2 regions of the Rummeliibacillus sp. NPDC094406 genome follow, and region 2 is predicted to be linked to the other one. Evidence: riboswitches for the same ligand, from Rfam matches in the RefSeq annotation. Region 2 holds a riboswitch; the other holds the start of a gene.
The links. Region 2 has a riboswitch for S-adenosylmethionine ahead of ACIQ4I_RS14980 (O-acetylhomoserine aminocarboxypropyltransferase/cysteine synthase family protein). Riboswitches for the same ligand answer to the same signal wherever they lie in the genome.
Positions count from the first base shown of each region.

Region 1: linked by a shared signal. The riboswitch ahead of metK (methionine adenosyltransferase) and the one ahead of ACIQ4I_RS14980 (O-acetylhomoserine aminocarboxypropyltransferase/cysteine synthase family protein) in region 2 are both predicted to bind S-adenosylmethionine.

Region 1 covers NZ_JBIWGZ010000003.1:612,307-619,559, forward strand. The annotation lists gene ACIQ4I_RS11315 (MFS transporter) at 1-761, shown strand, start outside; gene ACIQ4I_RS11320 (YiaA/YiaB family inner membrane protein) at 1,111-1,575, opposite strand; gene ACIQ4I_RS11325 (S16 family serine protease) at 2,006-2,557, shown strand; gene metK (methionine adenosyltransferase) at 2,780-3,982, opposite strand; SAM riboswitch class I at 4,257-4,372, opposite strand; gene pckA (phosphoenolpyruvate carboxykinase (ATP)) at 4,572-6,161, shown strand; gene ACIQ4I_RS11340 (hypothetical protein) at 6,428-6,880, opposite strand; gene ACIQ4I_RS11345 (alpha/beta hydrolase family protein) at 6,893-7,253, opposite strand, start outside.
Region 2 covers NZ_JBIWGZ010000005.1:251,769-259,021, forward strand. The annotation lists gene ACIQ4I_RS14955 (sensor histidine kinase) at 1-11, opposite strand, end outside; gene ACIQ4I_RS14960 (response regulator transcription factor) at 152-847, opposite strand; gene ACIQ4I_RS14965 (DMT family transporter) at 1,056-1,946, opposite strand; gene ACIQ4I_RS14970 (MerR family transcriptional regulator) at 2,098-2,328, shown strand; gene ACIQ4I_RS14975 (homoserine dehydrogenase) at 2,507-3,493, opposite strand; gene ACIQ4I_RS14980 (O-acetylhomoserine aminocarboxypropyltransferase/cysteine synthase family protein) at 3,850-5,145, opposite strand; SAM riboswitch class I at 5,263-5,376, opposite strand; gene nfsA (oxygen-insensitive NADPH nitroreductase) at 5,643-6,374, shown strand; gene ACIQ4I_RS14990 (hypothetical protein) at 6,952-7,253, opposite strand, start outside.

The DNA of each region.
Region 1 (7,253 bases), on a different contig from region 2:
TCTTTGGATTGAGCATCATCATGCTGATTCTTATTTTCCTATTTATGAAGGATTTCCCTAAACAAATTGGTACAACTGCTCTCGGATTAACAGGACAAGAGCCATCTACATTTTCTACTGAAAAGTCTATAGAAAATCCTTTTAAAATTGTTTGGGATTCATTAATTGAAGGGTGTAAGAGTAAAGCTTTTTGGCTGTTAGCTGGTAGTTTTTTTATATGCGGATTGTCTACTACAGGATTAATAGGAACTCACTTTGTTGGTTATTGTATGAGTTTTGGTATTCCAATGGTACTTGCCGCATCCATGCTTAGTTTTATGGGAATATTTGATTTAGTTGGTACAACTTTATCTGGTTGGCTAAGTGATAAAATCGATAATCGATGGTTATTATTTTTCTATTATGGACTTCGCGGATTATCTTTATTATTTTTGCCAGTTGCATTGAATAATGGTTCTATTACTCTACTTATAATTTTCTCAGTTTTTTATGGGCTCGATTGGATTGCTACTGTACCTCCTACGATCGGGCTTGCTAGACGAGAATTCGGTATACAGAAAAGTGCTATGATGTATGGCTGGATGGTAGCATTTCATCAGGTGGGTGCAGCAGTGGCAGCTTACGGCGGTGGCTTAATCTATAATATTTTCGATTCTTATACATGGGCCTTTATGCTGTCAGGCGCATTTTGTGCATTAGGTAGCTTATTCGTCATTTTATTGAAAAAGCATAATCCCAAAGACGAAGCTATTATGCCTTAAGAAAAAGATTGAACTAAAAATAAAAAGAGCTTTGTTAAATTTTCAACAAGGCTCTTATTTTCGTTAATTCATTATTCAAAACTACTATATCCGCTATAAAATGAATTGGAATCAGCTTCGCTTTCCGCGGGCGAACCGATGAGCTTCGTTGCAGAGAAAATCTCGCTGCGGGGTCTTTCTGGCTCGCTTTCCCGCAAGTAAAGATTGCTCCTGCGATTACTCGTCGCAGAAAATTCTTTTTGCTCCTGGAGCAAAAAGAATTTTCGCTGATTCCACTTCAACAAAAATTACATCATAGTGACTTCTCTCTATTGCAATTTCTTTTGATTGTCTATCAAGTAAAAGATTTTTAATCAGCCTTGGACTCAGGGAAATCATCTTGGAGTTCTTGAAATTCATCACGGAATTGAAGTCTTTCATTTTGTTTATCAGTAAAATTTTGTCTATCGCGAATTTCCTTTGACAGAGCAAATGAAGTATACATTACGAAAATAATCCCCAACCAATAATAACCCTTTTCAACTAACGGCCACTCGGTATTCCAAATACTAATCATGCCAATACCAAAAGACGCAATCGTTGATAACCAACAAAGACCCAAATACTCTTTTGAAACTCTTATATTCTCTTTTTTATCTCGTATTGTTTTAACAAGTGAAAAAGCGGAGAAAGTAATCCACCCTAACACAATCGTGTAATATCCTCGTTCAACAAGCATCCAATCTGTGTTCCAAATAGCAATAAGAACAAAAGCAAAACCCGTTATAAAGGCTGCCCACGTTAAAAAGAAAAATTCATTTGATTTCAGGGTTATCTATCCTTTCATCTCAGAATATATGCTGATTTATATTAGACTAACACTTATTTTTCTACTAATCAACATAATAGTATAATATAGTATTTAATACCATAATATTACTAATACAAATGAAAACTCGCCTATAGATATTGGATTCTACACTTACCTTTTAATCTTACTGTTATATCTTCAAGATAAAATCAGTGGTTTCACTTTCATTTTTATTTTATTTTTCTTCTTAATTTTTTTAGTAGTAACTCGTCTTATCAAAAGAAAAAGTCAATACATACGAAAAATCAATCCTATTTTTTGTATAACATTTCTTTTATTTTGTTATGAACTTCCCCTTATATTATATGATTCAACTTCACATGTCGCTCTTCTTTATCAACCGCCTGAACAAATTTTTGAAGGTTCAAATATCTATTTATTAGGAGTAAAGCAAGTGAATTTTAAGTTTATGGAAAATAAATTAGCTGTTACAGAACATTTAGATAAGCAAAATATAAATGCGCTTAATATAATTGAAGGAACAAATCAACTACGTTACGAATCTAAAAATCGTCAATTATTAGAATGGTTTCATCTAAAAAAGGATGATGTAGAACAAATGAAAGAAAGCGTAAGATATAATTTGAAAATTGAAGATAAAAAAATTGATACATTTCTAAATAGAAATCACATAGATGGAAATAGTGCAGGGTTAGCACTAGTATTATCAGGAATCATTATAAAAGGCAATTTGCAAAATACACTACCAATTGCTATAACTGGAGGTATTGACAAAAAGGGCGATATATTATCAATTGGAGCCTTAAAAGAGAAAATTCAAATTGCTAGTCTATCAGGTATTCCATTTATGATTGTTCCAAGTGAAAATGCAAAGGAAGCGGCTAAAATTCAAAAAGAGATTAATACAAATATCCAAATTTTTAATGTAGCAACTATTAATGAAGCCATTAAAGTGGTTAATAAAATTAATAATAAAAATAAATAAAAAGCATTCCCCTAATTCATATTTGTTAGAGTGTCTAAAAACTAATTTAATATTAAACAATCGACCATATAAAAATAGAATGACTTAGGATAACCTAAAAAACTGCTGCCAATTATTTTTGAAAAACAGTTTTTTTATTAGAAATTAAGACAAACTAAAAAGGTCGTCTCACTATTAAAGTGAACGACCTTTTTATACTTATTGATTTGCGTGATTAATCGACTAAGCTTTTACTGCAAATTTAGCTTTTAGAGCTTCTGCCTTATCAGTAATTTCCCATGGAACATTCAAATCTGTGCGGCCAAAATGTCCGTATGCAGCAGTTTGCTTGTAAATAGGGCGACGAAGATCAAGCATTTTAATAATACCTGCTGGACGTAAGTCGAAGAATTCACGAATCGCTTCTACTAAGTCACTTTCTTTTACAATGCCTGTGCCGAATGTATCGACTGCGATGGATACAGGTTGTGCAACGCCAATAGCATATGCAAGTTGAACTTCTGCACGCTCTGCAAGACCTGCTGCCACGATATTCTTCGCAACATAACGAGCTGCATATGCACCAGAACGGTCAACTTTTGTAGCGTCTTTACCTGAGAATGCACCACCACCATGACGAGCATAACCACCGTAAGTATCAACGATAATCTTACGTCCTGTAAGGCCTGCATCTCCTTTAGGTCCACCAATTACGAAACGGCCTGTTGGATTAATGAAGTATTTAGTGCTTTCGTCAAGTAATTCAGCTGGTACAACTTTTGCGATTACTTCTGCTTTTAAATCTTTTTTGATTTGTTCTAACGTCACTTCTTCATCATGTTGAGTTGAAATAACGATCGTATCTACACGTACTGGATGGTTGTTTTCATCATACTCAATTGTTACTTGTGTTTTACCATCAGGGCGTAAGTAATTTAATTGGCCTGATTTACGAACTTCTGTTAAGCGGCGTGCTAATTTGTGCGCAAGGCTAATTGGAAGTGGCATTAATTCAGGTGTTTCGTTACAAGCGTAACCAAACATTAAACCTTGGTCCCCTGCACCAATCGCTTCAATATCTGCATCTGTCATAGAGCCTTCACGAGCTTCTAAAGCTTGGTCAACACCAAGAGCGATATCAGGTGATTGTTCGCCAATCGCAACAAGTACAGCTAAGTTTTCAGCATCGAAACCATATTTACCGCGAGTATAGCCAATTTCTGTAACAGTATCACGTACGATTCCTTTAATATCTACATAAGTAGATGTTGTAATTTCACCTGCTACAAGTACAAGCCCTGTTGTAACTGTTGTTTCACAAGCTACTCGTGCGTTTGGATCTTTTGCAATAATTGCATCTAAAATTGCATCTGAAATTTGGTCACAGATTTTATCCGGATGTCCTTCTGTTACGCTTTCTGAAGTAAATAATCTTTTGTTTGTCATTTGGTTTCCTCCTATTATCAACGAGATCCTCTCGAAAAAAGATACGGTACTCATTACCCATGTCCGTTTAAACTATTAAGCTAAACGCCAAGCCAGCTAAAAAGCTGCTTTTTAACACGAGGATATAGAAAGTGCCATTACATAATATAAATAGAATTCTACAAATCACATATAATAATGAAACAAATCAGATTTGCTTCTATTTTTTGAAAAAAAAAACCTCTCACTCATCGTAAACCAATGAGGAAAGGGTATGTTTCGTAAGCACCTTTCACTCTTATCGTTCAAGGAATCATCCTTGCATCAGATTAGCACCAACGCATCACGTGAAAGATAATGCAGGTTGCCGGGTTTCATAGGGCCTGACCCTCCACCAGCTCGGGATAAGAGTATCCGTTCTAATGCATATAGTAAGTGATATTGATTTGAAAGTCAAACTATTTTATATTCATATTAAAAAAAGATAAATTTTAAAAATTAATTAGCTATTAGTATAGACTATTAATCTGAATGTGTTATACTAATTCTCGAAATGAAAATTAAAAACCCACAACACGGGAATAATATAAAAAGGATGGTACGAACAAAGATGAATTCAATAGAAATTGCGAATGAACTGAAGGATTTATTACAAGGTCAAAATATTTTGGAACAACTTTCAGTCCCACAATTAGTGGAGAAAGCAACTTCACGTGGTGAAGCAATCTTAACAGTTGATGGCGCTGTTCGTGCAGTAACAGGTAAATATACAGGACGTTCTCCTAAAGATAAATATATGGTAGAAGAAGCTTCAACTCAAGATAAAATTGATTGGGGTAAAATTAACCAACCAATTTCTTCAGAAGTATTCGATTCATTATATAACAAAGTTGTTAACTATTTAAAACAAAAAGAAGAAGTTTTTGTTTTTAAAGGTTTTGCAGGCGCAGATCCTGAATCACGCTTGGCAATCCGAGTTGTCAATGAATACGCTTGGCATAACCTATTTGCTCATCAGCTATTCATCCGCCCTACTGAAGAGGAACTTAATACAATACATGATGCTGACTTCACAATCGTATCTGCTCCAACATTTAAAGCAGATCCTGAAGTTGATGGTACATCTTCAGAAACATTCATCATTGTATCAATTGAAAAACGTATCATCTTAATTGGTGGAACAGAATACGCTGGTGAAATGAAAAAATCTATCTTCGGTATCATGAACTACCTATTACCACAACAAGACATTCTTCCAATGCACTGTTCAGCAAACGTTGGAGAAGAAGGTGACGTTGCCCTATTCTTCGGCTTATCAGGTACTGGTAAAACAACTTTATCTGCTGATGGTAATCGTAAATTAATCGGTGATGACGAACACGGCTGGTCAGATAACGGTGTATTTAACATTGAAGGTGGTTGCTACGCTAAAACAATCAACCTTTCCGCTGAAAAAGAACCAGAAATTTATAACGCAATTAATTTCGGTACAGTTTTAGAAAACGTAGTCGTAGATCCTGAAACTCGTATTCCTGATTACGATGATGTAACTTTAACACAAAACACTCGTGTTGCGTACCCAATCCAAAATATCGAAAATATTGTTGATCCATCTGTTGCAGGTCACCCAAAAACAGTCATTTTCTTAACAGCTGATGCTTTTGGTGTTTTACCTCCAATCAGTAAATTAACAAAAGAACAAGCAATGTATCACTTCTTATCAGGCTTTACTTCTAAAACTCCTGGTACAGAACGTGGTGTTGTAGAACCAGAACCAGTATTCTCTACTTGCTTCGGTGCTCCATTCTTCCCATTACACGCAACAGTTTATGCAGAAATGTTAGGTAAGAAAATTGACGAACACCAAGTAAATGTATTCTTAGTAAACACTGGATGGACTGGTGGTAGCTACGGTGAAGGTATCCGTATGAAACTTTCTTACACTCGTACAATGGTACGCGCTGCAATCGATGGCAAACTAAACGATGTATTCACTGAAAAAGATCCAATCTTCGGTTTTGCAATGCCAACTGCAATTGAAGGTGTTCCAACAGAACTTTTAAATCCACGTAACGTATGGGCTAATAAAGAAGCTTATGACAAAAAAGCAACTGAATTAGCTGGTATGTTCCATGAAAACTTCAAAAAATTCGGTGTTGTTTCCGAAGATTTCGCTAAAAAAGGTGCACCAATCGCTTAATTAGTTTTGAACCTATAAGTAATCCATATCGGATAAACCCCGAGCAGTTTTGATCGAGCTGCTCGGGGTTTTAGTTTTGGCATCCACATATTTACGGGTGTTGGTGGATCTTACTTGCGAATATCAGGAGTTTACTTGCAATTTTGATACTTTTACTTACGAATACATTACTTTTACTTGCGACTTTTTAAATTGTATTTGCGTTCTCAGCATTTTAAATCTTCTCTGCAATTACATCATTTTATGACGAGCACAATGGAGCATATTTAATCCGTATCATCAGGAAGAAATTCAACTTTACATTTCAATTGTTCAAACATCTCGACAATGGGCTCTGCTTCTTCCTTTGTTACTTGGTTGAAGTAAACTTCTTCTCCATAATTATGAAGCTCAATACCTTCAGTAAGCTCTGCATCATGGAAAACAATAGAAAACCATTTTAATTTTCCATTTAAAGAAGCTTGATTTTGAAAATAGGCTCGATTATTCTCATCTAACATGATACGTTGAATTTTGACAAGTCCTTCAATACGTGAAATAAAGCTAATTTTTTCTAATTCTTCAATCGCCTGTTCTTCTTCTTTCCAACTTTGGATTTGAACCTCTGAATACGGTTCAGAATAATTGGACCAAAGTTCTTGCCAATAAGGATACCGCTGAGAAAAATCCAAGTCTTTGTCATTTAACTTTAAATCAATCTTTGCTTTAATATAGCCCAATTCATCACCCCATTACAATTGTTGTAATTTCATCCACTGACAAGCACTATCTACAACTTTTCGATTAACATCACTCGGGAAAAAATGCGTATATTCAGGATAGTACCAAGTCTCTACATGCTTATTTAAAGTCTTCAAGCCGTTTTCCAAAAGCTGAGCATGTTTAAAACCTACATTGTCATCTAACATACCATGAATGATTAATACAGGAGCTTTTATCTCATCAACACGAGGCATTGGTTGCCGTTCTTCGTAAACGATTGGATTTTTTTGCGGAGAACCACCTAGTACTCTTTTCATCATTCTGCGCATATCGACTCGTTCTTCATACGTAAATTTAATATCTGAAACGCCACCCCATGTAACAATTGAA
Region 2 (7,253 bases):
GATTTTTTCATATTACACTCCCCCAATCACACGTGTAAGCTGTGCAAATTTCCTAGCAAAACTAAAATCCATTAACTGAAAAATAAAGGTTAAACAGTAAAGTAAACTACTTGTGGCAATAATTAGTGCGACCATTGACCATATGAATGGACTATGTTTTTTCAATTTTGTAGCCAATACCCCACACCACCTTTAAGTATCTTGGATTCTTTGGATCCACTTCGATTTTTTCTCTAATTTTTCGTATATGTACTGCAACAATATTGTCGGCATTGTAGGCAGGTTCATTCCATACACGTTCGTAAATTTCTGAAATAGAGAAAACTCGTCCTACATTTGTGAGTAAAAGTTCTGTAATGTTATATTCGATTTTTGTTAGCTTAATTGGCTCGCCGTCTAGCAATAGTTCTTTTGCATCTGTATCTAGTGACAGTCCACCTACTGTTACCTTCCCTTGTTGTTCATTGTAGGTTCCAAGTTTCACATATCGGCGTAATTGTGATTTCACCCGAGCCATTAATTCTAAAGGATGAAATGGCTTTGTTACATAGTCATCTGCCCCAACCGATAAACCATGAATTTTATCTGAATCCTCTACTTTGGCGCTAAGCATAATAATTGGGATATTACGTTCTTCTCGAATTTTAAACGTCGTTTGAATCCCATCTAATTCTGGCATCATAATATCTAAAATGATTAAATGTATTTCATGCTCCAATAATTGTTCGAGAGCTTCCACACCATTTGCTGCTTTTAAGACGTTGTAGCCTTCGTTTTTCAAATAAATTTCAATGCCATCTCGAATATCTTGGTCATCATCTGTTACTAAAATGGTATATGGCGCCATTTGTCACACCTCATTTCCTTGTTTTCTTATAGTCATCATTTTACAGACCAAATCTTAAAAAGAAGTAATGATAAAAATGAAGAAATTCTTAAGATTTTTATATCAATATTCATATTTTACAGGAATACACAAATCTTTTCAGAAAGTTATCCACAAAAAAACTGTTTTAAAAGCCAACATTGACTCCTAAAACAGTTTATCCACAAAGTTATTCAACGCTGACCTCTATTTGTGGAATACTTTTCGTTCGTCCTCCAAATGTAATCACAATTATTCCACCCAGTAACATCGCTACACCAATCCAGGATGCAACGCTCAAATATTCACCTACTAAGAAAACACCTAGCAATGCCGCAGTTAACGGCTCAGCTAGAGATAATGTTACAGCAGATGATGAGAGAATTTTTTGTAATCCTGTTTGGAATAAAACATACGCTATACTTGTTCCAAAAATACACATAAACAATAGCGGTGGCCAATTTGCACTCTGAGTGACCCAATATACCCCTAAAATGAAGGCGATTGGTAGTAATAATAATCCACACATTGAGAATGTCATTGCTACTGCAGGTAAAGCCGATTCTTTGTCCATTAACGATTTACTCACATGTGTATAAGTCGCAAATGCGATTCCTGCACACAAAGCTAAACTAATGCCCAGTGGATTCACAGTTGCTTGTCCTTTATTCACAAAAAGAAGTATACAACCGAAAATTGCTAATACGGTTGCAATTCCCCATGTACGAGTTGGTTTGTTTTTAAAGTAGAGCCATTCAATGAGCCCAGCAAATACTGGAGAGCTACCAATGGTTACTACTGTGCCGATTGCCACCCCTGTCAAACGAACAGATGTAAAAAATAACGGCTGAAAAAGTGCCATAGAAAGTGCTGCATAAAATGTATATTTCCAAGGCCAATGGCGAAATTGGATTTTCTTCATCGCTATTGCAATAATCAGCAATATACCTCCTCCAATTCCCGAACGCATTGCAGCCACAGTTAAAGGTTGTATACCATCTGTTAAAAAGGTCTGTGTTGTACCAACTGTTCCCCATAGAATAGCTGCTAACAACACGAGCACATATGGCAAAAGATTCATCATTCTCCTCCCTCGTTTATTCCGCTTGTAAAAGCGGATTCCCCTTTTTTGTAAAATATTTATTTATTTTCATTAAAATATATCATAAATTCTGAAAGTTGAGGATAGTCTTTTCTTCTATTATAATGAGGCAAAAAGGGGGCCTTACGCTATGTACAAAACCGTTGCAGATACAGCAAAGGAGATTTCTATGCCTGAACATCAAGTGATGCGTTATGTTTTAGAAGGCCGCATTCGTGCCGTTCATGACGGTGAACAATTTTTAATTAGTAGCGATCAATTCGATCGATACCACGAGCAGCTTGAAAGAATAAAAGAAGAAATTGAAATATGGAAAAACACACCCATTCCTGAAGATATTGATATTAAAGATGAAGACTAATACAAATATGGGGCTTCTATAAGTAACCAATGTTATTTATAGTAGCCCCATTCTTTTATTTATAAGTATACTTTTCAACTATTAAGTAGTTTACAAGCTCATTTCACTTATGTTTTTCGAAAAGCTATAAACACTCGCTTTCTTTATTTTAAAACCTATAAAACAAGCGATGGAAGCATTAAATTGATACTGTTACAGGTGCTTTTACTAGCATATCTGCATAGTCTTCCACCATTACACTTGCAGTTGGGAACATGCCTGCTCCTGGACCAACTAATGTAAGTGTACCGATGTAATTCGTATCTAATGCTACAGCGTTGTTTACACCTTCAATCGAATACAATGGATGTTCTGAGCCAATTAATTGTGGACCAACTGTAGCTAAGATTTTACCAGTCGCTTCATCACGGCGAACATCGGCTACATGTCGATAGCGTAAACCTTTTGCTTTCGCATCTTCCACTTGCTCAGCTGTGATTTCAGTGATACCCACCACATCTACTTCATCCCAATTTGGTTGTTCTCCAAATGCCAAGGCACTTAAAATCATTAGCTTGCGGAATGGGTCTTGGCCAGAGATATCATTATAAGGATCAGCTTCAGCATAGCCTAAACGTTGTGCATCTTGTAACGCCTCATCAAATGGCATAGCTTCGCTACGCATTTGAGTTAGGATATAGTTTGAAGTACCGTTTAAGATTCCTTGAATATGGCTTACTTCATTTACACGTAAGATGTTTTGCATTGTTTTTATTACCGGTACCCCACCAGCTACTGTAGCTTCGTATCCAACCTGTACGCCATATTCCTGCGCTTTTTCTTGTAATGCTAAACCGTGTTTTGCGAACATCACTTTGTTGGCTGTAATAATGTTGATGCCCTTTTCAATCGCTTGTGATAAGTATTTGAATGCAGGTTCTTCCCCGACAATCGCTTCAAAAACAACTTCTAAGTTTGGAATTGCTAAAATATCTTCGAACTTGTCTGTTAGTAATTCTTTTGGCGCATGTGGACGTGGCTTATTCACATTACTTACAAGAATTTTAGCGATTTCAATATCTACACCTAAAGTGCTCTTAAAATGCTTTCGCTTTTCATTGACAATACGATAAATGCCTTGGCCAACTGTGCCAAAGCCTAGAATTGCTACCTTCACTGTTGTCATATTCTCGCCCTCCAAAATTTTTTCTTTCCTATATTCAGAATTGCGTAATCTCAATTTACTTTTACGCATTCATGTACTTTTTTCATGACATATGCAGGTAATCCTGCTCACCTTTTAAAATTCTAAATTATTGAACTTATTGATGATTTTAGACTACCTACAGACAGATTACAAGGAAAATCTTTCTGAGAAGGACAATTGTTTTTTTAGGGAGGTCATGAAAATCGCTTACATCGTTGATTTGATGGAATCTTTAAATTTCCAAAAATACAAAAAAAATCTGTTACATCTAGAAAAGAAAAGAGTGAGCGCTATACATGCGTCACTCCTCTCTATTTTTTTATCTGAAAACTACCTTATTTAATAGCTGCAGATGCGTTTACTTTTGCAAATGCTGTTTCTAATGCATCAATAATATCTTCTGCTGCTTCTAAGCCAATTGAAAGACGTACCAGTTCTTCTGGAACTCCAGATTTTTTTAGCTCTTCTACATTTAATTGTTGGTGTGTAGTAGATGCTGGGTGGATGATTAATGAACGAGCATCCCCTACATTTGCTACATGGCAAAATAGTTCAATATTATCGATCAACTGACGTCCAGCATCACGACCACCTTTGATACCGAATGTTAGTACTGAACCGTAACCATTTTTTAAGTATTTATTTGCAAGGAGAGCAAATTCGCTATTTTCAAATCCATTGTAATGCACCCAATCAACTTGGTCATTTCCTTGAAGATATTCTGCTACTTTTCGTGCATTTTCGTTATGATATGGAACACGTAAGTGCAACGTTTCTAGACCTTGTAGTAATTGGAATGCTGCATCCGCACTAAGCGTTGGACCGAAGTCACGTAATAATTGGACACGTAAACGAGTTGCAAATGCTGCATCTGCAGTATCAATGCCATAACGTAATCCGTGATAAGATGCATCTGGTTCTGTATAATCAGGGAATTTACCACGAGTCCAGTCAAATTTCCCAGCATCAACAACTACTCCAGCAATTGTTGTACCGTGACCTCCAATCCATTTTGTTGCAGAATGTACGACGATATCTGCACCGAATTCAATTGGGTTGCATCCAACTGGTGAAGCAAATGTATTATCAATGATTAATGGAATTTCATGTTTGTGTGCAATTTCTGCCAATGCTTCAATATCAACAATTGAAAGACTTGGATTGCCAATTGTTTCAGCATAAATAGCTTTTGTATTTTCTTGAATAGCTTCTTCAAATTCATTTGGATTTGTTTCATCAACAAATGTTGTTGTAATACCATAACGAGGCAATGTATTCGCAAAAAGATTGTATGTTCCACCATAAATACTAGCTGCTGAAACAATATGGTCACCTGTACGTGCAATGTTCAATATCGAAAATGCAATAGCTGCCATCCCTGAAGATAAAGCAACTGCTGCTGTCCCACCTTCAAGTAATGCAATACGCTTTTCGAAAACATCTACTGTTGGGTTCATAATACGAGAATAAATATTTCCTGGTTCTTCAAGTGCAAATAATTTTCGTGCATGTTCAGAATCATTAAATTTATATGCTGTTGTGCGATATACAGGTACTGTAATTGCCCCTGTTGTTGGATCTGGTGTTTGACCACCACGTACTGCTAAAGTCTCTTTACGTAATTCTGTCATTTTAATTCCTCCTAAAAGTTAAATGGTTAGATGGAAAACGGAGGTGTGTAAAAGGGTTTTTTATATAAAGAAAAACCCTTCTTCACGTAAGAAGAGGGCTTAATTAGCATTATCCTCCCCTTATCTTTCAGATCCGATTAGAATCTGTAGGAATTAGCACCGTAGCAAGTGTGTATACTTACTGGTTGCTGGGCATCGCAGGGCCTATCCCTCCGCCGCTCTTGATAAAGGTTATTTGATTCTGTTCCATCTTGTTGACGTAAGTATAGAAGATTCCTAGAATAAATGTCAATGTTTTTTCTGAATCTTTAAACATTTTAACGGGAGAAAATATCTGTATTACTATTTAGATTCCAGTAATGGGTACAATATATTCTCTTTTCTAACTAAATTTCCTCACTTTATATCAACAATTCCTAGCAGTATTTTTTAGTAGTCACTTTCAATAAAATCCCGTATAGTGAAATTGATACCTAATTGAAAAGGAGCCTGACATTATGGTTAAAGAACTTTTACGTAGTCATACATCTGTTAGAAAATATACAGGTGAAAAAATCCCAAAAGAGACCGTGCGAGATTTAATCGAAACGGCACAAATGGCAGCAACATCTCACTTCATTCAAGCATATAGTGTCATTTGGGTTACAGATGAAGAAAAACAACAAAAACTTGGTGAGCTTTCAAATAATGCTTTCCAATTCCAAACTGCAGGCGCAGCATTTCTATTCTGCGTAGATTTCAAACGACTACAAGTGGCAGGTAAAAAACAAGGTGTAGAAATTGTTGCTGATTCAGCAGAAAACGTCTTAGCAGGTGTTGCTGATGTTGCCCTATTTGCACAAAACTTTGTTATTGCCGCTGAAGCAGAAGGCTATGGTATTTGCTATATCGGTGGTGCTCGAAATAATCCAGAAGAAATTAGTAAATTATTCAATTTACCAGATTACGTCTTCCCATTATTTGCAATGACAATCGGTACCCCAACAAAACGAAACGAAACAAAACCACGTCTTCCTTTAGATGCTGTACTTCACGAAAATAGCTACGATATAGAAAAATACGATCAGCTATTAGATGAATACGATGCGACATTGGAAGAATATTATGCAAGTCGTTCATCAAACAATAAAACGGCTAATTGGACGAAACAAATGGCTGACTTCCTAATCGAACAACGCCGCCCATTTATCAAAGAGTTCTTAGCCAACAAAGGTTTTACTTGGAAATAAGGAAAAAATGTATGCTGTCTTAGTTTGTGGATACGTTTATACTTTGTTCTGACTTGGAGATGATCTTGGGTAATTTTATAAGGTTTTAGGGATGAGGGATGAATTAACGCTATTCAGCATCAGGAATTGCTTCACTCGATTAGGGACTTGCACTACTCAGATCAAAACTTGCGAGGGCACTGAAAAAGTAAAAATAGATGTAAATTTATAATAAAAATCTTGTATATCTATTCTCATTGAAGTGGAATTAGCGGAGACTCCTGTGGGAAAACGAGCTAGACGAGACCCCACAGCGCAGCGAGGAGGCTCGTCAGTTCGCCCACGGAAAGCGGAGCTAATTCCACTTCATTTAATAGCAGATATATACTATAAATATTTGTATTACTACACTTTTTCAGTGGCCTCAAACTTGCACTACTCGAGCCCCTAGCACCACTTTTCTTGGTACTTTCAAGTGATAACCGAGTTCAAAGTAAATAAATAGAAAAAGAGCCAACAAAAACAAATTGTTTTTGTTGGCCTATATCTTTTTAGAAACTTATTAAATAAGCCCTGCTATCGGCAAAAATTTCCTAGCCTATTTTTCTTCAATCCCTTTAATCGTAATTTCTTTAACCGGTAAGAAGACATCGTTTGAATTCACATATTTCACTTCAACTTGATCCCCCTCTTTCAGGTACACTGCAAGAGGCGCTGTTTCGGAGCTGACGATATAGTTTTCTTTATTGTCTAGCAAGAAGGAAATGGTTGTGTAATCGTTATTTTTCTCTTTATAGACACGTATGACTTTACCTTTAGCTGCTTTTTCTTCATTTGAAGAGCTGCCATTTAAAGAACTATTATCTGAACGATTAATAATTGTTTTATATTGTCTTAACG